DNA from 4 places in the Mesorhizobium sp. M1342 genome. Region 1 is predicted to be linked to each of the others. Evidence: predicted binding sites of a transcription regulator. Region 1 holds the regulator's gene; each other region holds the start of a gene.
What was found. The regulator HrcA, encoded in region 1, represses chaperone genes, less so after heat shock. The targets are predictions, from matches to a motif close to GTTAGCACTCNCNNNNNGNGAGTGCTAAC.
Positions count from the first base shown of each region.

Region 1 (5,644 bases):
GAGCCGACGACGATGGCTGCCTGCAAGGCGGCGCCCGACGAGATGCCGACCGGCACGCCTTCGAGGCGGGCGACGAGGCGGGCATTGGCCACGGAATCCTCGTTCGACACTTTGACGATCTCGTCATAGATCGTCGTGTCGAGGATTTTGGGCGCAAAGCCGGCGCCGATGCCCTGGATCTTGTGCGGGCCGGGCTGGCCGCCCGACAGAACCGGCGAGGAGTCCGGCTCGACGGCGACGACATACACGGAGGGCTTGCGCTTCTTCAGCACCTGGCCGACGCCGGTGATGGTGCCGCCGGTGCCGATGCCGGCGACGAAGATATCGACTTCGCCGTGCGTATCGTTCCAGATTTCCTCGGCTGTCGTCGTGCGGTGGATTTCCGGATTGGCCGGATTCTCGAACTGCTGCGGGATGATCGCGTTGGGGATCGTCGCTGCCAGTTCGTCGGCCTTGGCGATGGCGCCCTTCATACCTTTCGGGCCTTCTGTCAGCACCAGCTCCGCGCCGAGCAGCGCCAGCATTTTCCGGCGCTCGATCGACATCGTTTCGGGCATCGTCAGGATCAATTTGTAGCCCTTGGCGGCAGCGGCGAAGGCAAGCGCGATGCCGGTGTTGCCAGACGTCGGTTCGATCAGCGTGGTCTTGCCGGGAGAGATCTTGCCCGACGCCTCCAGCGCCTCGATCATCGCCACGCCGATGCGGTCCTTGACCGAGGCGATCGGATTGAAGAATTCGAGCTTGGCGATGAGATTGGCGACGATGCCCTTTTCCCGAGCGAATTTGTCGAGCCGCACCAGCGGCGTGTCGCCGATCGTGTCGGTGATGGAATCGTAGACGCGGCCGCGGCCGGGCACGCGGGCTGATGTAACGGGCTTGTTCATTGGTTTCGCTCCCAGAATTTCAGGCAAGTGGATTTGCGGGCAACATAGGACCTTCGACCGCGCAAGATAGACTGTCGATTGAAAATATCCGAGTGGGACCTGTGTCTAAAACAGTGCCGTCTCGGAAAAGCATTTCCCGCAAAGGCCTGTTTGCGAAATGCTTTGGCCGAAAGCCCGCTATTGGCGGGCGGCAATCGCTGCAGCGGCACCGACCATGAAGCCGGCAGCCGTACGGTTCAGCGCCTTGAGCGCGCGCGGCGACTTCAGGAACCAGCGCGCCTTGGCGGCCAGCGCCAGATACGGCACCAGCACCACCAGAAGCACGACGACCGTCAGCGCGACGAGAATGCCGTAGTCGGCCAGCGTAATGGTTTTCAGGTCGACGATGGTCGGCGTGATGGCGAGATAGAAGATCATCGTCTTCGGATTGCCGAGCGTGACAGTCAGGCCGGCGGCAAAGCTCGACAGCAAGCCGCCCTTGCCTTTTCTGGCCTCGACGGTCTCGGGCGTGATGCCGCTGTTCCAGAAGCGCCAGCCGAGGAAGGCGAGATAGGCGACGCCGAGCCATTTGATGGCCAGGAAAACCATGCCGAAACTCTGTGCAACGATGGCGAGGCCGAGCACCACAGCGGTCAGATAGGTGATGTCGCCAACCATCAGGCCAAAAGACATCGCCAGCGACGAGCGGAAGCCGGAGCCGAGCGCACGGGCGACCAGCGCGGTGATGCCGGGACCAGGAATCGCGGCGGCGATGCCGAGAGCGGCGCTGTAGGCGAGGAATCCGGTGAGGGTCATGGTTGCGGCCTTGCGCGACGCTGCTATCACGGCATCCTATCGCACAAAGCCCGGCGGGCGTGAATTCCCTGGAACTCGGATTCGATTGCACCACGCCTGTGCGAGTTGCGCTCAGGAACGACCGTCGCCATGGGTGACACGCCAGATGGTGCCGTTACCGTCCTCGGTGACGATCAGCGCACCATCCAGGGCCACCGCCACGCCGACCGGCCGCCCCCACACCTCGCCGTTTGAGACGACGAAACCGGTGATGAAATCCTCATATTCGCCGGTTGGCTTGCCGTCCTTGAACAGCAACCGCACCACCTTGTAGCCGGTCCGGTTGCCGCGGTTCCATGAACCGTGCAGAGCGACGAAAGCATCGCCCTTGTATTCAGCCGGAAAGCTCTTCCCCTCGTAGAAGGCAATGTTGAGCGGCGCCGAATGCGCCTGCATCAGCACATCGGGAACGGTCGTTTTGCCGGCAAGATCGGGGCGCTCACCCTTGTGGCGAGGATCCTCATTGTCGCCGATATAATACCACGGCCAGCCATAGAAGGCGCCGTCCTTGATCACGGTCGCGTATTCGGGCGGCACATTGTCGCCAAGCGCATCCCGTTCGTTGACGACGCACCACAGCGCGCCGGTCGCCGGCTGCACGGTCATGCCCGAGCAGTTGCGCAGGCCGGTGGCAAGGATGCGGCCATTCTTGCCATTGGGATCGAAGGCCAGGACGCCGGCGCGGCCGTCCTCGGATCCCCATGTGGCGCCGAGCGGCTGCGACTTCGCCCAGGCGTCGAGGCCGCCCTTCGGTTCGTTGCCCATGCGCTCGGCGACATTCGATCCCGAGCCGACCGACAGATAAAGCGTCTTGCCATCCGGCGAAAAGGCGATGTCGCGGGTCCAGTGATGATTGGCGGGGATGTTGCCGACCATGGTTTCCGGATCGCCGGAGGCCTTCAGGTCGCCATTGCGGTAGGCAAAACGCACGATGCTGTCGCTATTGGCGACATAGACCCATTGCGGGTCAGCGCCTGGCGGATAGAAGGCAATACCATAGGGCTGGTTGAGATTGCCGGCAAAGATGCCGTCCTGCGCAGGCTTCGCACTGCCTTCGGCCAGACGGTAGATGCGGACTTGGTTGGCCTCGCTGTCGGCGACGAACAGGTCGCCATTCGGCGCGACGCGCACGACGCGTGGATTGTCGATGCCCGATGCAACCAGCTCGGCCGAGAACCCCGGCGGCAGTTGCAGCTTCGCGTCTGCCGGCATGTCCGCAACGCCGGCGCTGTTCGAGGTCGACCGGGTGGCATAGGGCTTAGGCAGATCGTCCGGTCTGATCAGGCGGCGTGTGCCCGGCTTGTCCGCTCGCCAGTCGCCGAATGCGGCCGCGCCTTTGAGCACCGGATCGTCCGCCTGCTGGGCGAATGAAGCGGTCGAGAGAAACAGTGCGGCGGAAATTGCGGGGCCGGTAAAACGCATCATTCGGTCCTCCAATGTTTGGGCGTGAGAACAGGAACGAGCGGTCTCGTCGATCGTTCCACGGCACACGATGAGGTGGAGGAAGCTTCCGGTTTCCCGGCTCAGGTCCCGGCGGCGTAAAAATCGTCGTCGAGGCGTTTTTCCAACTCGACGAGGTCAGCCGGCAGCGGCAATCCCATGGCGCGCATTTCCTGCAGTTTTTCACGCAACTGCTCCTGGATCTCGTGCTGGTCCTCCGGCTGGTTGACCATCTCCTCCAGCAGCAGGCTGATCCGGGCCTTGAATTCTTCGAGCGCCATCGTCGTCTCCTCGGTTGGATCAGCTCAGCGCAGCATGCGGGAAATCAGCTGCGCCGTATAGTCGACCATTGGGACGATGCGCGCGTAGTTCAGCCGGGTCGGGCCGATGACGCCGAGCGCGCCGACGACGCGGGCATCCTTGTCGCGATAGGGCGCGACAACCAGCGACGAGCCCGACAGCGAAAACAGCTTGTTTTCCGAGCCGATGAAGATGCGCACGCCCGAGCCCTGCTCGGCGAGGTCAAGCAACTGGATAAGCCCGTCCTGCGTCTCCATGTCCTCGAACAAATGGCGCAGCAGTTCGATGTCGGCCTGGGCGGTGACGTTTTCGAGCAGATTGGCGCGCCCGCGCACGATGAGCCGTGCCGGCAGGCCACTGTCGGCGCCGGCCCACACCGCCAGCCCCTTCTCGACCAGGTCCTGCGACAGCGTGTCGAGCGCGGCCCTGGTCTCTTCCTTGATGCGGGCGATCTCGATCCGCGCCTCGGCAAGCGTTCGGCCGCGTATATGGGCGTTGAGGAAATTTGAGGCCTCGTGCAGTTGCGAGACGGTGATGCCGGCAGGCAGCTCGACGACGCGGTTCTCGACGTCGCCATTCTGCGACACCAGCACCGCCAGCGCCTTGGTCGGTTCGAGCTGGATGAATTCGATGTGCTTCAGCGCCACCTCGTTCTTGGCGGCCAGAACCAGGCCGGCGCCGCGCGACATGCCCGACAGCATCTGGCTGGCCTCGGTCAGCATGTGCTCCAGCGTCGCGCCCGAGCCGGACGCCCGAACCTGTGCCTCGATGGCGCGGCGCTCCTCGTCGGAAAGGTCGCCAAGCTCCATGAAGGCATCGACAAAGAAACGCAGGCCGGCCTGCGTCGGCAACCGGCCGGCCGAGATGTGCGGCGCGTAGATCAGGCCGAGATGCTCGAGATCGCTCATCACGTTGCGGATGGTCGCCGGCGACAGCGAGGACGGCAGGATACGCGACAGGCTGCGCGAGCCCACCGGTTCACCGTCCCTGAGGTAGGAATCGACAATGCGCCGGAAGATGTCGCGGGAACGCATATCGAGCGACTGAAGCGCGGGCGACTGCGAAGCGGGATCGACTGCCTTGGTCATACGGCCAAAAACCTCCGGCCCAACGATATAGACTTACACTGCACCCGCGCAACCCGGTGTCTTTGTGAGATCACCCGGTGTCTGTGTGAGATCACCCGGTGTCTGCGTCAGATCGTCAGGCCATTTTCCTTTGCGCCACGCGTCCCATGCGGTTACAAGCCGGCCAAGATTCCGAAAAATGACAAGAAAGCAGCCTGAATGCGCCCTTCCAAACGCCAATTGGACGAAATGCGTGCCATCTCCTTCGAGCGCGGCGTCTCCAAGCATGCCGAAGGCTCGTGCCTGGTGAAGTTCGGCGACACGCATGTCCTGTGCACGGCCAGCCTTGAGGAAAAAGTGCCTGGCTGGATGCGCAATTCCGGCAAGGGCTGGGTGACGGCCGAATACGGCATGCTGCCGCGCTCGACCGGCGAGCGCATGCGCCGCGAGGCTTCGGCCGGCAAGCAGGGCGGCCGCACGCTGGAAATCCAGCGGCTGATCGGCCGCTCCCTGCGCGCCGTGGTCGATTTGCAGGCGCTGGGCGAGCAGCAGATCACCGTCGACTGCGACGTCATCCAGGCCGATGGCGGCACCCGCACCGCATCGATCACCGGCGGCTGGGTGGCGCTGTATGACTGCCTGCGCTGGATGGAAGCGCGCCAGATGGCCAGCGTCGCCAAGGTGCTGAAGGACCATGTCGCTGCGATCTCCTGCGGCATCCATGACGGTCAGCCGGTTATCGACCTCGACTATATCGAGGATTCCGCGGCCGGCACCGACGCCAATTTCGTCATGACCGGCAAGGGTGGCATCGTCGAGATCCAAGGCACCGCCGAGGGCGAGCCTTTCTCCGAAGAGCAGTTCGCGGACTTGATGGGCCTGGCCAAGAAAGGCATCCAGCGGTTGGTGAGTTTGCAGCAGATGGCAGTGGCTTAGGATTAAATGCCGAGCTTGAACACCCCCCTCTGCCCTGCCGGGCATCTCCCCCGCAAGGGGGGAGATCGGATGTCGTTTCGGGCTTCGCTAATCTCTAACGTTGCAAAGGGCGCGGCGATGCGGAGGCTGCCAATCTCCCCCCTTGCGGGGGAGATGCCCGGCAGGGCAGAGGGGGGTGCCTCG
Region 1 covers NZ_JAMYLI010000037.1:91-5,734, reverse strand. Annotated here, with positions in the region: gene cysK (cysteine synthase A) at 1-884, opposite strand, end outside; gene NKH06_RS28235 (LysE family translocator) at 1,062-1,679, opposite strand; gene NKH06_RS28230 (PQQ-dependent sugar dehydrogenase) at 1,791-3,143, opposite strand; gene NKH06_RS28225 (hypothetical protein) at 3,242-3,439, opposite strand; gene hrcA (heat-inducible transcriptional repressor HrcA) at 3,464-4,546, opposite strand; gene rph (ribonuclease PH) at 4,745-5,461, shown strand; partial or broken gene NKH06_RS28210 (glyoxalase/bleomycin resistance/extradiol dioxygenase family protein) at 5,644-5,644, shown strand, end outside.

Region 2 (5,644 bases), on a different contig from region 1:
CTCGAGCAGCACCACCAGTTCCGAGCGCGAGTCGGCATCGCAGGCGATGTGGCCGGGAAAATCATGCACGTCCTTGATCAGCATCGAGGTGCCGAGTTCGACCGCCGTTCCGCACACGCCCTTGCCGACGGCGATGCGCATACAGGCCGGCTTGCCCTGGAACGGCCCGAGCACCATTTCCTCGTCCGACTGCAGGAAATAGAACCCGGCCCAGTTGAGGTCCGGCACCATCTGGAAGATGAGTGCTGCGGTGTTGGCGGCGTTGGCGATCGAATCGCGCTCGCCGTCGAGCAGCGCCTTAAGCTGAGTGGCGAGGTCGCGGTAGAACGCGGCCTTGTCTGAGGTGTCGATGGCCTTGGCCGCAAACATGAACGTGTCTCCGTATCGAGGATAGCTGTTCGTCCGATCGCTTGCCAAAGTCGGCGAGCTCCGCGACCAGACGGCCGCCCGCACAGTCTAGCGTGGATTGCGTCCCCTCCGAAAGCCGCAAGATCAGGGGTGCCTCCCGGCGCTGAGCCGGACGGCAAGGCAGCTATGCGTAAACTTTGCGATCATCTTGAGAATCATGACGGCCCCGATCGGGGCCGTCATTCACCTCTCAAAGAGATCGGACAAGTCCCGGGTTTTAGTAGCCGCCCATACCGCCGCCGCCCGCCGGGGCAGCGTCTTTCGGCGGGATGTCGGTGATCATCGCTTCGGCGGTGATCAGAAGGGCTGCGATCGAACCGGCATCCTGCAGTGCGGTGCGCACCACTTTCGCCGGATCGACGATGCCTGCCTTGATCATGTCGACATAGACCTCGTTCTGGGCGTCAAAACCCTGATTGTGGTCCTTGCTGTCGGTGAGCTTGCCGACGACGATCGAGCCTTCAACGCCGGAATTCTCGGCGATCTGGCGGATCGGCGCTTCGAGCGCCCGCAGCACGATCGTGATGCCGGCCGTGACATCGGCATTGGCGCCGGTCAGGCCGCCAAGCACCGAGCGGGCACGCAGCAGAGCCACGCCGCCGCCGGGCACGATGCCTTCTTCAACCGCCGCGCGGGTGGCGTTCAGCGCATCGTCGATGCGGTCCTTCTTTTCCTTGACTTCCGACTCGGTGACGCCGCCGACGCGGATGACGGCAACGCCGCCGGCGAGCTTGGCCAGTCGCTCCTGCAGCTTCTCCTTGTCGTAGTCGGAGGTCGTCTCTTCGATCTGGCCCTTGATCTGGGCGACACGCGCCTGGATCGTCGCCTTGGTGCCGGCACCGTCGATGATCGTGGTGGTGTCTTTCTCGATCAGCACACGCTTGGCGCGGCCGAGCATCTCGATGGTGACGTTTTCAAGCTTGATGCCGAGGTCCTCGGAGATCATCTGGCCTGATGTCAGCACGGCGATGTCTTCCAGCATCGCCTTGCGGCGATCGCCGAAGCCCGGCGCCTTGACGGCCGCGACCTTGAGGCCGCCGCGCAGCTTGTTGACGACCAGCGTCGCCAGAGCCTCGCCCTCGACGTCCTCGGAGATGATCAGCAGCGGCCTGCCGCTCTGCACCACCGCTTCGAGGATCGGCAGCATCGCCTGCAGATTGCCGAGCTTCTTCTCGTGGATGAGGATGTAGGGCTCTTCCAGCTCGACGCGCATCTTGTCGGCATTGGTGACGAAATAGGGCGAGAGATAGCCGCGGTCGAACTGCATGCCTTCGACGACGTCGAGTTCGGTCTCTGCGGTCTTGGCTTCCTCGACTGTGATGACGCCGTCATTGCCGACCTTGTCCATCGCCTTGGCGATCATCTCGCCGACGCTGGCATCGCCATTGGCGGCGATGGTGCCGACCTGTGCGATCTCGGCCGACGACTTGACCTTCTTGGCGCGCGCCTGGATTTCCTTGACCACGGCGGAAACCGCCTGGTCGATGCCGCGCTTCAAATCCATGGGGTTCATGCCGGCGGCGACCAGCTTGGCGCCTTCGCGCAGGATCGAGGCGGCCAGCACCGTGGCGGTGGTGGTGCCGTCACCGGCGAGGTCGTTGGTCTTCGAGGCCACTTCGCGCACCATCTGGGCGCCCATGTTCTCGAACTTGTCGGCAAGCTCGATTTCCTTGGCGACGGTGACGCCGTCCTTGGTGATGCGCGGCGCGCCATAGGCCTTGTCGATGATGACGTTGCGGCCCTTGGGGCCGAGCGTGACCTTCACCGCATTGGTGAGGATCTCGACGCCGCGTAGCATGCGGTCGCGCGCATCGGTGGAGAATTTGATTTCCTTGGCAGACATGATTTTTATCCAGTTCGTTCGGAGAAAATGAGGTCAGGCAGCTTTCTTGGCGGCCACGGTCTTGTCGGTTGCAGCCGTCTCGCCCTTGTCGATGATCCCGGTCTCGCTCTTGTCGATGACGCCCATGATGTCGGCTTCCTTCATGATCAGAAGGTCCTCGCCGTCGATCTTGACCTCGGTGCCCGACCATTTGCCGAACAGGATGAAGTCGCCGGCTTTGACGTCGAGCGGAACAAGCGCGCCGTTTTCGTCGCGTGCGCCAGGCCCGACGGCGATGACTTCGCCCTCCTGCGGCTTTTCCTTGGCAGTGTCGGGGATGATGATCCCGCCCTTGGATTTGATATCGCCTTCGGCGCGACGAATGACGACGCGGTCGTGGAGTGGCCGAAATTTCATGGGAACTTTCTTTCTGGGGCCGGCACAGGCGGCCACGCCCCTCCTCTATAGACGCGTTGGCACTCGATAGATAGGAGTGCCAAAAATTATTCGCGGACCATATTAAATATTCAAAAGTATTATTTCAGCTGGCCGTTTCGTGATATCCGCAGAATGTCAAATAATTCAAAAGATTGAATTTTGCCGATCGAGTGCCTATTTATCGGACAAGTTCACTTTCACGATTTCAGGCACAAGGGAGATTTCTTCGATGGCCGAAGGCAATCAGACGATCATGGAAAAAGCTGAAGCCCGCTTTGTCGACAAGCAGAAGAAGACAGCGGAGAAAAACAAGGCGACCGCCGAATATATGTCCGAGGCAAGAGCCAGGGAAATCAAGACGGCAAGGCTGAGGGAGCTTCGGCTGGCCAAGGAAGAGGCCGATCGTGTCGCCGAGGCCCTCAATCCGACGCCGAAGAAGAAGCGGGTGACCAAGAAAGCCACGGAGGCCAAGACATGAGCCTCACCTTTCCCAACCGCAGCCGCAGCTATGACGAAGCGGGCCAGCGCATTCGTTTCGTTGGCCATGACGGCATGTTCCAGATCTCGTTTTCCGTCGCTGCCGACGCCATGGCCAAGATGCGGCCGGGCACAGCTGCCGACGAAGCCGGTTATCTCCAGACATTCGACACCGAGAGCAGCGCCATCCGCGAGGTGGCGTCGAAGGCCTATGACCGCACCCGCAAGAGCATGTATGTGCTGACGGCGGCCGATTTCGGCTGAAATGGCGGCGAGTTGGCGCTGACCGCGATCAGGTCTTGCGCTCGGCCCTTTCGCGGCGTCTGACGTCGCGGACATTCATCTGCACGACCATGTCCTCGGCCTCGCGCGGCCCCATCCCGACCATCACCTTTTGCCGGACAACCGCAGGCTGGCCGGTGAAGACATCGATGATGCTCCAGCTCTGGGGAAGCTCCATGCGCAGCGTGTAGCGGTTGGCCATGGCGGTCAGCCTTGCATCGTGAAAAACACGGCGCCCAGGATCAGCACCGTCCAGGCGACGACCGACAGTTTCAGCACCATGCCGCCATGCACGGCCAGAAGCTTCCGCAGGTGCGGCACACCTGCCGACGAGACCGGTGCCGCCGCCAAGGCGACAGGGGCCTTGAGGCCAAGTTTTCCAAAGACGGGCAGCAGCGACGGTTCACGCACGAAAGGCCTCGAATGTCAGGGAAAAGCGAAGCAAGAACGCTCGCACCCCTTCCATAGCACTTTTTTCGCGAGCGCCTGCATGCCAAATTCAAGACAGGACTGCTTTGACGGCCAGTCCCTACTGCATTCGCAACACACAATCTATTCGTGGGAACTGACTGCGCCCGGGGCAGATTGGGACGCCAAATTTTGGAGGCCTCGCCTCGGGATCGAACCGAGGCTTCAGAGATTTGCCGTCTCCAGCGTAGCCGCTCCGCCACGAGGCCATGGCTGTGAAGTAGCGGCCAAATATTTACGGAAAGGTTAATCCCGAGGGATTGTTCAGAATTTTCGGGGTCGAGTTTCAGAGCGTTCGCCAGCCAACCTTGCCGGGTCTCGCTTCCGGCGCAGAGTTGAAATCCTTCACGCCCCAAGCGGCAGCCCGCCCCGTCTCGACCGAGGGCCTCCAGCACTGCGACTGACGTTCTTCCCCTGAGCTACGCGCTTCCGAGGCTGCTTTTACCCCGCGTTGCATTTCGGAGGAGAGGAGCGGAGGCCAACCAACTTTTCCCCTTGAACAGCGATTCGATCTGGCTTAGCTTCATCTGAGAAAAGGTTTTCTCAAACAATCGTCGTCGGGCTCGGCCACCTGCCGGGCCTTATCCGGCTCGGCAAGAGAAAACCTTTTCCCAACCAAGGATCTCGGCGCGATGCCATCGGACGATCTGCCTGTTCCGGTCTTTTCCAAGCCAGTCACCTTGCGTGACGTGGCCGCCCAGGCCGGAGTCAGCGTCGCCACCGCATCCAAGGCGCTCAACGGCCAGGGCCGGATGACAGCCGAGACGCGCGAACGCATTCGCGAGACCGCCCGGCGGCTTGGCTTCCGACCCAACAGCCTGGCGCAAAGCCTGCTCCGGCGCCGTAGCTTCACCGTCGGCCTGCTCACCAACGATACCTATGGCCGCTTCTCGCTGCCGTTGATGTCGGGCATTTCGGACGCGCTGGTCGACAATGGCGTCTCGGTGTTCCTGTGCAATGTCGAGGAGGATCCGCGGCTGGGCCAGATGCATGTCGACGCCATGCTCGACAAGCGCGTGGACGGCATCATCGCCACCGGCAAGCGCATCGATCGCCATCTCCCCGTCGACCTCTCCAATCTGCGCGTCCCGGTGATCTATGCCTTCACGCAGCCAGATCCCGACGCCGTCGCTTTCGTCTCGGACGATGTTGGCGGCGCCCGGCTGGCCGTCGAGCATTTCTGCCGGCTGGGCCGCAAGCGCATCGCCCACGTCACCGGGCCGGCGAGCTTTGCCGTGGTGCACGCGCGCGTCCAGGCTTACCGCGACGTGCTCGTCGAAAACGGCCTGACGGTCAGCGAGCCGCTGCTCGGCTCCTGGTCGGAAGCCTGGGGTCACCAGGCGGTTGCGCAACTGTTCGACGGCAAAAGCGAAAGGCCGGACGCGGTCTTCTGCGGCAACGACCAGATCGCGCGCGGCGTCATTGATGCTCTGCGCGAACGCGGCCTCGACGTACCCGGCGATGTCGGCGTCATCGGTTTCGACAATTGGGAGATCGTGGCCGAGGCGACGCGTCCGCCGCTGACCTCCATCGACATGAACCTGGTTGCTCTCGGGCGCGAGGCCGGGCTGACCCTGCTTTCGCTGGTCGGCGGCAAGCCCGCCGCGCCGGGCATTCGAAAACTGCCGTGCCGGCTGGTGGTGCGGCAGTCATGCGGCCATCCGCTGGATGGCTGAAACCAAGCGCCGCGCAATCGGCGCCAAGCCGCGGAGCGCGGCCAACCCTGGAGGAGGAGAACATGAGGAACCT
Region 2 covers NZ_JAMYLI010000002.1:306,189-311,832, reverse strand. Annotated here, with positions in the region: gene msrC (free L-methionine (R)-S-oxide reductase MsrC) at 1-369, opposite strand, end outside; gene groL (chaperonin GroEL) at 626-2,251, opposite strand; gene NKH06_RS03180 (co-chaperone GroES) at 2,285-2,647, opposite strand; gene NKH06_RS03175 (hypothetical protein) at 2,898-3,146, shown strand; gene NKH06_RS03170 (DUF1488 family protein) at 3,143-3,409, shown strand; gene NKH06_RS03165 (hypothetical protein) at 3,438-3,629, opposite strand; gene NKH06_RS03160 (hypothetical protein) at 3,635-3,838, opposite strand; tRNA gene NKH06_RS03155 (tRNA-Cys) at 4,029-4,104, opposite strand; gene NKH06_RS03150 (LacI family DNA-binding transcriptional regulator) at 4,528-5,571, shown strand; gene NKH06_RS03145 (ABC transporter substrate-binding protein) at 5,634-5,644, shown strand, end outside.
Region 2: a site for HrcA is predicted at 2,703-2,731, ahead of NKH06_RS03180 (co-chaperone GroES). Genes of this name have one in related genera too.

Region 3 (5,644 bases), on a different contig from region 1:
AACCGGAACCGGCTCACGTCGGATCGTGTCGTCGCCCTTGACGAGGCTCTGCGGCGAGACATGGCGGGTGCAGCGCTCGCGCTCGCCGCAGAATATCCAGAAGCGGGCTCCAAAGCCGTCCGCCTCCGGCTCGGGAATGAATTTTTCGACGACGAGATCGCTGCGGTCGAAGACCTCCGGCGCAACATCCGAAAGGGATGCATAGACGCGATAACCCTCGATGAGCTCGACGCCGGGAAACGGCTTCGGCTTCCCGGCTCGCAGCGATCGCCGGTTGAGCGCTTGCTCCCGCATCCCGAGATTGTTGAGATTGCTCTTGACGATGACCGGTCCTTGCCAGTCGTCCTCCTTGCCGATCACCGCGCCACTGACGCGTCGCTTGGAGATGTCGGCGGCTCCGATGTTCAGGCAAAAGGGAAAAGCGCGTGCGTATTCGACATATTCGGGGGGCGTCACAGTCGCATCGACGTGCAGCACCGCGATGTCGGCCTCCGGCTTTGCCGACGTTCCGGGGATTATGCGGACGGAATGACCGCGTCGCTTCAGTTCCTCCAGCAAACCGAAAAGCATATAGGAGCTCCGGCGGCGAAACAGCAGGCCACGCCGGCGTTCGAACCTGTCGAACTCATGCGTAATAACCGCGATGCGTGTCATGCGCCCCCCGAGCTTGGCTTCATCAGCGTCCTCCATTATGCCTGCAAATACAATGCCGGCTTGGGGGTGTGGATGACCGACCATTGGAATGCCATTCGAGGGCACTGGCAGTTGCTCGGGCCACCGTTGCGGCCGCCAGCGGAAGCGGTTGAGGCCTATGAGCGTGAGCTCGACCTTTCGAAGGCGCACGTCATTCTGCTCGGCGTGACGCCGGAACTCGCCGGGCTCGGGACGACGATGATGGCCGTCGACGAATCCTCCGACATGATCGCCGGTATCTGGCCAGGCGACACCGCGTTGCGAAAGGCAATCAACGGCGACTGGCTCGACTTGCCGGTGTCGGACGCAAGCATAGATGCGGTGATCGGCGATGGCTGCCTGTCGGCGCTCGGCCTTTCAACCGCGCGCCGGGCGCTATTTGCGGCGATCGCCGGCGTACTGCGCACCGGCGGCCGAGCGGGACTGCGTCTCTTTGCCGGTCCCGAAACACCGGACGATCCGGCGGCGGTGCGGGCGCTTGCACTGTCGGGCGGTGTCTCGACCTTCCACGAACTCAAATGGCGCGTCGCAATGACCGCGACGGGCGACGCGCCCGACCATGCCATTCCGGTCAGGACGATCGCGGAAAGGTTCGATGCACTGTTTCCTGACCGCAAAGAGCTTTCGGCTCGCACGGGCTGGGACCTGCCCACCATCGGCACCATCGATGTCTATCGGAACTCGCCGGCCATCTACACCTTCGCGCCGGCGACTGCATTGGCGAGCGAGGCGGAAGCGTTCTTTGGTGATGTTCGCATCGCTTTGACCGGGAGCTATGGGCTCGCCGAGCGATGCCCGCTGTTGGTGCTGCGGGCGCCAAGACACTGAAGATAGCAGGACGGCGCTCGAGCCGGGGCAGGCGCAACCCAGGCTTTGTTAAATCGTGCGGCAGCATGAGAAAAATTTCGCTCGCATCGCGGCCTTCGCGCACCTTGACTCTCAAAAGCCGTCAGCCTATTTCAGCGCCACGTTAGCACTCTCCATTGGTGAGTGCTAACTCATATGTCCGGCGCCGCCGGATGGAGGAACTGTTTCTCACCGTTCTCATCGAGGAAGAAAAAATGGCAAAGTCGAAGTTCCGCCCGCTTCATGACCGCGTGGTCGTTCGCCGGGTCGAATCCGAATCCAAGACCGCTGGCGGGATCATCATCCCCGACACGGCAAAGGAAAAGCCGCAGGAAGGCGAGATCATCGCTGTCGGCTCCGGCGCTCGTGACGAAGCTGGCAAGCTGGTCCCGCTGGACGTCAAGGCCGGCGACCGCATCCTGTTCGGCAAGTGGTCGGGCACCGAAGTCAAGCTCAATGGCGAAGACCTTCTGATCATGAAGGAATCCGACATCATGGGCATCATCGGCTGATATCAGGCCTTTCCCCGTCAACTGAATTCCCGGGCTCGATCAAAGCCCCTGCCAGGAGCTAAAAATGGCTGCCAAAGACGTAAAATTCTCCCGTGATGCCCGCGAGCGCATGCTGCGCGGCGTCAACATCCTCGCCGACGCGGTGAAGGTCACGCTCGGCCCCAAGGGCCGCAACGTCGTCATCGACAAGTCGTTCGGCGCCCCGCGCATCACCAAGGACGGCGTCACCGTCGCCAAGGAAATCGAGCTTGAAGACAAGTTCGAGAACATGGGCGCGCAGATGGTCCGCGAAGTTGCTTCGAAGACCAACGACATCGCCGGCGACGGCACCACGACCGCGACCGTTCTGGCACAGTCGATCGTCCAGGAAGGCCACAAGGCCGTTGCCGCCGGCATGAACCCGATGGACCTGAAGCGCGGCATCGATCTGGCCGTGACCGAAGTCGTCGCGGCTCTCGGCAAGGCTGCCAAGAAGATCAAGACCTCCGAGGAAGTCGCCCAGGTCGGCACGATCTCGGCCAATGGCGACGAGTCGGTCGGCAAGATGATCGCGGAAGCGATGCAGAAGGTCGGCAACGAAGGCGTCATCACGGTTGAAGAAGCCAAGACCGCCGAGACCGAACTCGAAGTCGTCGAAGGCATGCAGTTCGACCGCGGCTACCTCTCGCCCTACTTCGTCACCAACGCCGACAAGATGGTTGCCGAGCTCGAGGACGTCTACATCCTCCTGCACGAGAAGAAGCTGTCCAACCTCCAGGCCATGCTGCCGGTTCTCGAAGCCGTCGTGCAGACCTCGAAGCCGCTGCTCATCATCTCGGAAGACGTCGAAGGCGAGGCTTTGGCCACGCTGGTCGTCAACAAGCTGCGTGGCGGCCTGAAGATCGCCGCCGTCAAGGCGCCGGGCTTCGGTGATCGCCGCAAGGCCATGCTGGAAGACATCGCCATCCTCACCGGTGGCCAGGTCATCTCGGAAGACCTCGGCATCAAGCTCGAGAACGTCGGCCTCAACATGCTCGGCCGCGCCAAGAAGGTGTCGATCTCCAAGGAGAACACCACCATCGTCGACGGCGCCGGCAAGAAGGCCGAGATCCAGGGCCGCGTCGCCCAGATCAAGCAGCAGATCGAAGAGACCACTTCGGACTACGACAAGGAGAAGCTGCAGGAACGTCTGGCGAAGCTCGCCGGCGGCGTTGCGGTGATCCGCGTCGGCGGCGCGACGGAAGTCGAGGTCAAGGAAAAGAAGGATCGCGTCGATGACGCCCTCAACGCGACCCGCGCGGCCGTCGAAGAAGGCATCGTTGCTGGTGGTGGCGTAGCCCTGCTGCGCGCTTCGGCCAACATCAAGGCCACCGGCGTCAACGCCGACCAGGCCGCCGGCATCAACATCGTTCGTCGTGCGCTGCAGGCTCCGGCCCGCCAGATCGCGGCCAACGCCGGTGCGGAAGCATCGATCGTTGCCGGCAAGATCCTTGAGAACAAGGGCTTGACCTTCGGCTACAACGCCCAGACCGGCGAATATGGCGACATGATCGCCATGGGTATCGTCGATCCGGTCAAGGTTGTCCGTACGGCTCTCCAGGACGCGGCCTCGGTCGCCGGCCTGCTGGTCACCACCGAAGCCATGATCGCGGAGGCTCCGAAGAAGGAGTCGGCTGGCGGCGGCGGCATGCCTGGCGGCATGGGCGGCGGCATGGGCGGTATGGGCGGTATGGATTTCTAATCCAGCCCTATCAGCCTTCAGATACGGAAAGGGCGGCAGAGATGCCGCCCTTTTTGTTTTGCGCAGCGGTCGTCGTGGCCTCTCAGACGGCGGCATCCGCGCGTTGCTTTACCTCGCCGGCAAGCACCGCGGCTTCGATCAGCGCCGCCACTTCATCGGCCACGGCCTGTATCGGAGCGCGGTCGCGGGTGGCGCGGGCGATCACCATCAGTCCTTCCAGCGACGATTCGACCAGCAGTGCCAATGCATGCGCGCGGCGCTCGGGCACCCCCGCCCTGACGAAGGCGTCCCGCAGCAGGCCTATCCACTGTTCGAAGGCCGAGCGGCACAACTCCGCCAGTTCCGGCACGTCGGTGGGCGAGTCCAGCACGACAGGCGCGACCGGACAGCCGAGCGAAAACTGGTTGTCTTCCAGCATGCGCCCCACCGACTGGTAGATATGATGGACGGCCACCGCCGGATTCTTTTCGGCAGCCAGCGCTTCGCCCAGCCTCTCCGTCACGTCGGCAACGCTAGCGCGCGTCACCTCGATGACCAGTTGGTCCTTGCCGCCGGGAAAATGAAAATAGAGCGAGCCCCGCGGTGCGCCGCTGGCGCTCAATATGTCGTTGAGCGAGGTGCCGTGATAGCCGCGCTGCCTGAGCAGCAGCCCAGTCGTCTCGAGTATGCGGGTGCGGGTGTCGTTGGCCATGTCAACCTCTGTCAGCAGGAATCATTATAGGCCTTGCGCAGAATATGACAATCGGTCTACATAATATGTAGATCAGTCTATATATACCTGAGGAATGCCATGCGAAGGGAGAACGACAATGACAATTCGTGAAGCCTCGGCCAAATGGCAGGGGACGCTGAAGGAAGGTTCGGGACGGTTGCGGCTCGGCAGCGGCGTCTTCGAAGGCGCCTATTCCTTCCCGTCGCGTTTCGAGAACGGTCCGGGCACCAATCCGGAGGAACTGATCGCCGCAGCGCATGCAGGCTGCTTCTCGATGGCGCTGAGCGCCATACTGGGCAACGCCAATCATGTTCCGACAAGCATCAGCACCGTCGCCAAGGTGCATCTTGGCGCAACCGCTGCCGGTCCGACGATCACCCGCATCGAACTCGAAACCGAGGCAGAGGTCGCGGGACTTGCCGAAGATGAATTCGAGCGCCTTGCACAGTCCGCCAAGGCGGGCTGCCTCGTCTCGCGGGCCCTTGCCGGCGTGTCCCAGATCACCCTCAAGGCAACACTCGTCGAAGCCACCAAAGGCCAATGAAGCCAGGAGAAAGAAGATGACACAGGAGCTTGTCATGGACGCAGCCGCGTACGACCTGTCCCAGCAGACGGCCGAGATCATGCGGCGCTACAACGACGTATTCCAACGCCATGATCCTTCGGCACTCGCCGAGCTGGTGGCTGAGGATTGCGTGATCGAGAACACCGTGCCAGCGCCGGACGGCGCCCGTTATGCCGGTCAAGCGGCGTGCGTCGGGCTTTGGGCGGCGATAGCAACCCAGGCCGGCACGCGCTTCGATATCGAGGAAACCTTCGTTGCCGGCGACCGGGCAACGATCCGCTGGCGCTATTTCATGACCGACGGCAATTCGCTGCGCGGCGTCAACCTCATGCGCGTGGCCGGCGGGCGGATCGTCGAAGCGATGGGCTATGTGAAGGGGTAGCGTGCCCGAGCAATTCCCCGAAAGCGCATAACGGCTTTTCGCCCGGAATAGCGCAACAAAGAGGAGCGGATCAGCGAGACTGAACCGCTCCCCGTGGCGCTACCGATCGGCCAGCGCCAGCTTCGCGCCGAGCATGACGAAGGCGCCGGCGAAGGTCCGGCGCATCCAGGTCAACACCATTGGCCGCGAGACGACGTGGCTGCGGATCGAGGCG
Region 3 covers NZ_JAMYLI010000011.1:34,663-40,306, reverse strand. Annotated here, with positions in the region: gene NKH06_RS13230 (ATP-grasp domain-containing protein) at 1-654, opposite strand, end outside; gene NKH06_RS13225 (class I SAM-dependent methyltransferase) at 727-1,521, shown strand; gene groES (co-chaperone GroES) at 1,755-2,051, shown strand; gene groL (chaperonin GroEL) at 2,116-3,771, shown strand; gene NKH06_RS13210 (TetR/AcrR family transcriptional regulator) at 3,854-4,462, opposite strand; gene NKH06_RS13205 (OsmC family protein) at 4,581-5,027, shown strand; gene NKH06_RS13200 (nuclear transport factor 2 family protein) at 5,044-5,430, shown strand; gene NKH06_RS13195 (LysE family translocator) at 5,530-5,644, opposite strand, start outside.
Region 3: a site for HrcA is predicted at 1,663-1,691, ahead of groES (co-chaperone GroES). Genes of this name have one in related genera too.

Region 4 (5,644 bases), on a different contig from region 1:
GTCTCATGTGTGGCATCCCTTCACCCAGCACGCGCTCGAGCCTGCGATCCCAGAAATCGTCCGGACTGAAGGCGCCTATCTCCGCAGGGCCGACGGCGCCCGCATCCTGGACGCCATCTCCTCCTGGTGGGTCGTCACACATGGCCACCGCCATCCCCGCATCATGAAGGCAATCGAGACAACCGCGTCGAGCCTCGACCAGATTATCTTTGCGGGCTTCACGCACGAGCCGGCAGAGCGCTTGGCCAAGGCGCTTGTCGGCCTCGCTCCCGCTGGACTCGACTGGGTGTTCTATTCCGACAGTGGCTCGACCTCGGTCGAAGTAGCGCTGAAGATGGCGCTCGGTTATTTCCGCAATATCGGCGCCCCACGCTCGCGCATCGTCGTCATGGATCACAGCTATCATGGCGACACGATCGGCACGATGAGCGTCGGTGCGCGTGGCGTGTTCAACGCCGCCTACGAACCCTTGCTGTTCGAGGTCGCCACCATCCCCTTTCCGGCAGCGGGGCGCGAGCAAGAGACGCTGGATCGTTTAGAGGCTGTGACCCGCGATCGACGAGCCGCAGCCTTAATCGTCGAGCCGCTGGTGCTGGGCGCCGGCGGCATGCTGATGTATCCGGCTTCAGTTCTGGCCGAATTGAAGAAGATCACTGAGGCCTCCGGCACGCTGCTGATCGCCGACGAAGTGATGACCGGCTGGGGGCGGACCGGAACCATGTTCGCCTGCGAGCAGGCATCGATCTCTCCAGATATCCTGTGCACCTCGAAAGGCCTGACCGGCGGCGCCATCCCGCTGGCCGTAACGCTTGCCACCGATGCCATCTTCCAGGCTCATTATTCCGAGGACCGGAAGAAGACATTTTTCCATTCGAGCTCCTACACTGCCAACCCGATTGCCTGCGCGGCAGCACTTGCCAATGTCGAGATCTGGCGGGACGAGCCGGTGGCCGAGCGCATTGCGGCCTTGAGCGCAATGCAGGCCACCGGGCTTCGACGCTTTCGCGACAACAGCTTCTTCACCGACTGCCGGGCGACCGGCACGATCGCGGCGCTCGACCTGCGAACCGGTTCCGCAGGTTATCTCGCCGAGATCGGACCGAAACTGCGCGCTTTCTTCCTCGAGCGAGGGCTACTTGTGCGCCCGCTCGGCAATGTCCTCTACCTTCTGCCACCCTATTGCATCACCGGCGACGAGCTCGAGCGACTCTATGACGCCATTGAGGAGGCGGGCGAACGCTTCGGGTCCAGGCCATGAGCAAGTCGTCGCGCATTCTCGGGTTTGGCCATCATGCGCCTGGGCGAAAGGTGGCGAATGCCGAAATCGAGAGCAATCTCGGTCTTGATCCAGGCTGGATCGAAAGGCGTACCGGGATACGGTCGCGCTTCTGGGCAACCGACGAAGACACGCTGTCTGGTCTTGCTGCGCAGGCCGGCGACATGGCGCTGGCGAACGCCGGTATTGCGCGCCACGACATCGGTCTGCTGTTGCTTGCCACCTCGACGCCCGACCATCTTCTGCCGCCGAGCGCGCCGCTGGTCGCACACAAGCTTGGCCTTGGCAGCGCAGGCGCGGTGGATCTGACAGGCGCCTGCGCCGGCTTCATCTATGCGCTGATGTTTGCGGACGGATTTACCCGCCTGCACGGCAAAGCGAGCCTTGTTATCGCCGCCAATATCCTCAGCCGCCGCATCAATCCAGCCGAGCGCGCAAGCTCGGTCCTGTTTGCCGATGCCGCCGGCGCCCTGGTGATCGGTCAGTGCGATGATGCTGATCGGGGCATTCTCGGTGCCTCGGTGGCTTCGGACGGCTCGCGATACGGGCTGATCCAGATTCCCGCAGGAGGAAGCAACAAGCCGTTCCACGGTGACCTCGATCTCGCGCAAACCCGAATGAGGATGACGGACGGCCGCGAAGTGTTCGCAAAGGCCGTCGAGATGATGACCAATTGCTCGATAAGCGCGCTAGCCGCTGCCGGAGTGCGGCCACACGATCTCGGCCGGTTCGTGCCCCATCAGGCCAATACTCGGATTTTCGACGCGGTCGGGAGGAACCTCGGCATCGCGGACCAAGCAATTGTCAAGACGATTGCCGAATACGGCAACTCTTCGGCCGCGACGATCCCGCTGTCGCTCTCGCTCGCCAACCAGACGGAGCCATTCCAGCCTGGAGAGAAAATCCTTCTGTCGGCGGCGGGTGCGGGTCTCAGCGGCGGCGCTCTCGTGGTTGGAATCTAGCCGGCCGGCTCACGCGCGCAGGACTGGTCATGAATGGGAATAGGGCAACAGAACCAATGCCAAAATGGCCTTCTGAAGCTCGACATGACCGAGCTGACGCAGCACGACCCCGTGCGAGCCTCTGGATGAGATCAAATGCATCACCTGTTGCATCATTCGTGCCATCTGAATAAAGCTCAAATACAAAGGGTGAGCCGCCCCATATATGTCTGATACCCGACATTGTTCACATAAAAGGCTCGATGCTTACACGGTCTTTGCTCTCTTCTCTTTGCTGTCTGCTCTTTTCTCTTTGCTCTTTGCTCTTTCGTCTTGACTAGCAGGAGCATGCGGCTTATCTCATTGCCGCGTTAGCACTCGCTTCCGCTGAGTGCTAAGCACGCTCCGGCAACGGAGAACCGTTCAACATCCGCACCAAGGACATCCAAAAATGGCAAAGTCGAATTTCCGGCCGCTGCATGACCGCGTGGTCGTTCGCCGGGTCGAATCCGAATCCAAGACCGCCGGCGGGATCATCATCCCGGATACGGCGAAGGAAAAGCCGCAGGAAGGCGAGATCATCGCCGTCGGCTCCGGCGCTCGTGACGAAGCAGGCAAGCTGGTCCCGCTGGACGTCAAGGCCGGCGACCGCATCCTGTTCGGCAAGTGGTCGGGTACCGAAGTCAAGCTCAATGGCGAAGACCTTCTGATCATGAAGGAATCCGACATTATGGGCATCATCGGCTGATATCAGGCCTTTCCTTCGCACCATCAAATCTGAATTTCGGGCGAGATGCCCAGGAGTAAAAAAATGGCTGCCAAAGACGTAAAATTCTCCCGCGATGCCCGTGAGCGCATGCTTCACGGCATCAACATCCTCGCCGACGCGGTGAAGGTCACCCTCGGCCCCAAGGGCCGCAACGTCGTCATCGACAAGTCGTTCGGCGCACCGCGCATCACCAAGGACGGGGTCACCGTCGCCAAGGAAATCGAACTTTCCGACAAGTTCGAAAACATGGGCGCGCAGATGATCCGCGAAGTTGCTTCGAAGACCAACGACATCGCCGGCGACGGCACCACAACCGCGACCGTTCTGGCGCAGTCGATCGTCCAGGAAGGCAACAAGGCCGTTGCCGCCGGCATGAACCCGATGGACCTGAAGCGCGGCATCGATCTGGCCGTGACCGAAGTCGTCGCGGCGCTCGGCAAGGCTGCCAAGAAGATCAAGACCTCCGAGGAAGTTGCCCAGGTCGGCACGATCGCCGGCAATGGCGACGAGTCGGTCGGCAAGATGATCGCCGAAGCGATGCAGAAGGTCGGCAACGAAGGCGTCATCACGGTTGAGGAAGCCAAGACCGCCGAGACTGAACTCGAGGTCGTCGAAGGCATGCAGTTCGACCGCGGCTATCTCTCGCCCTACTTCGTCACCAACGCCGACAAGATGGTTGCCGAGCTCGAGGACGTCTACATCCTCCTGCACGAGAAGAAGCTGTCCAACCTGCAGGCGATGCTGCCGGTTCTCGAAGCCGTCGTGCAGACCTCGAAGCCGCTGCTCATCATCTCGGAAGACGTCGAAGGCGAGGCCCTGGCCACGCTGGTCGTCAACAAGCTGCGTGGCGGCCTGAAGATCGCCGCCGTCAAGGCGCCGGGCTTCGGTGATCGCCGCAAGGCCATGCTGGAAGACATCGCCATCCTCACCGGTGGCCAGGTCATCTCGGAAGACCTCGGCATCAAGCTCGAGAACGTCGGCCTCAACATGCTCGGCCGCGCCAAGAAGGTGTCGATCTCCAAGGAGAACACCACCATCGTCGACGGCGCCGGCAAGAAGGCCGAGATCCAGGGCCGCGTTGCCCAGATCAAGCAGCAGATCGAAGAGACCACTTCGGACTACGACAAGGAGAAGCTGCAGGAACGTCTGGCGAAGCTCGCCGGCGGCGTTGCGGTGATCCGCGTCGGCGGTGCCACGGAAGTCGAAGTCAAGGAAAAGAAGGACCGCGTCGATGACGCCCTCAACGCGACCCGCGCGGCCGTCGAAGAAGGCATCGTTGCAGGCGGCGGCGTCGCTCTCCTGCGCGCTTCGGCCGACATCAAGGTCACCGGCGTCAATGCCGACCAGGCCGCCGGCATCAACATCGTTCGTCGTGCGCTGCAGGCTCCGGCCCGCCAGATCGCGGCCAACGCCGGTGCGGAAGCATCGATCGTTGCCGGCAAGATCCTTGAGAACAAGGGCGCGACCTTCGGCTACAACGCCCAGACCGGCGAATATGGCGACATGATCGCCATGGGTATCGTCGATCCGGTCAAGGTTGTCCGTACGGCTCTCCAGGACGCGGCCTCGGTCGCCGGCCTGCTGGTCACCACCGAAGCCATGATCGCGGAGGCTCCGAAGAAGGAGTCGGCTGGCGGCGGCGGCATGCCTGGCGGCATGGGCGGCGGCGGTATGGGCGGCATGGGCGGCATGGGCGGCATGGATTTCTAATCCAGCCCCTATCAACCTACAGGGGAAAGGGCGGCAGCAATGCCGCCCTTTCCTTGTGTGCCGAACATGATCGACAACTTGGAGTGCGTCCCGAGGATCTCGTCAGAATTAGGATCTTGTCCGATCGAGCAATTCGCGGGCTCAACCTGGTCAAACCGGCGCCCCCTACGAACTGCCCGATCCTTGAGGATTCCGCTGCGCGACAATCACGATGATTCATTCAGTTGGTAGCTATAGGCGGTGAATCATGAGGGGCATTGAGGAGCGTGGCAAGGCGCCCATCTCGGCATTTAACCCCATCGAGCGTGATATCCGAGACAATTCTCTCATCGGACCGGCGGCTGGCGTTGAAGGACCCGGTGAATCATCCTGTTCTATAGTGGAGCAGACGCGCTCTGAGCCTCAAGATCAAGCGTTTCCTCCTCTGAGTATCCTTGATCTGCCGCTGGACATTCTCGTTGATATTGCTGAGCGGCTCAGCCCGATGGATCTGCTGAGGTGTCGCACACAAATCAAGAGCTGCGTGTCGCCGCGATGATAGTCGCAACGCCTCAAGAAAGGCGGATCCAGGTTCAGGCTCGTCGTCGTGGCCGAGAGGCCTCGTGACCCCGACGACTGCGCTTCGGCCTTGTGGGGCCTCGGAGCGGGCGTGGCAGCGCTTGCACCTGAGCTCCAGCGGCGTCTCATCCTGCTTGAGCCCAGGTCTCAGACCATTGCCCTGGAGGGCCTCGGAGCAGGCGTGGGTGGCCTTTGGCCAACCTCCAGCGGCTTGTCTGCGGATTTCACTAAATTGGGACAGCCGTTTTAGTAAATCGCGAACAAGCGTTTCGCTAAGTCGCGGGCAACGGAAGCGATCGAGTTCCGGTTGCCTTTGCTGTTAGGAGTGATTGATTTCGGTTATTTCGCTGAAACGCTGAAACGCCATATCCAGCTTTTCCAACGGTAAAT
Region 4 covers NZ_JAMYLI010000014.1:176,937-182,580, forward strand. Annotated here, with positions in the region: gene NKH06_RS16850 (adenosylmethionine--8-amino-7-oxononanoate transaminase) at 1-1,258, shown strand, start outside; gene bioZ (3-oxopimeloyl-[acyl-carrier-protein] synthase BioZ) at 1,255-2,238, shown strand; gene groES (co-chaperone GroES) at 2,669-2,965, shown strand; gene groL (chaperonin GroEL) at 3,029-4,696, shown strand.
Region 4: a site for HrcA is predicted at 2,588-2,616, ahead of groES (co-chaperone GroES). Genes of this name have one in related genera too.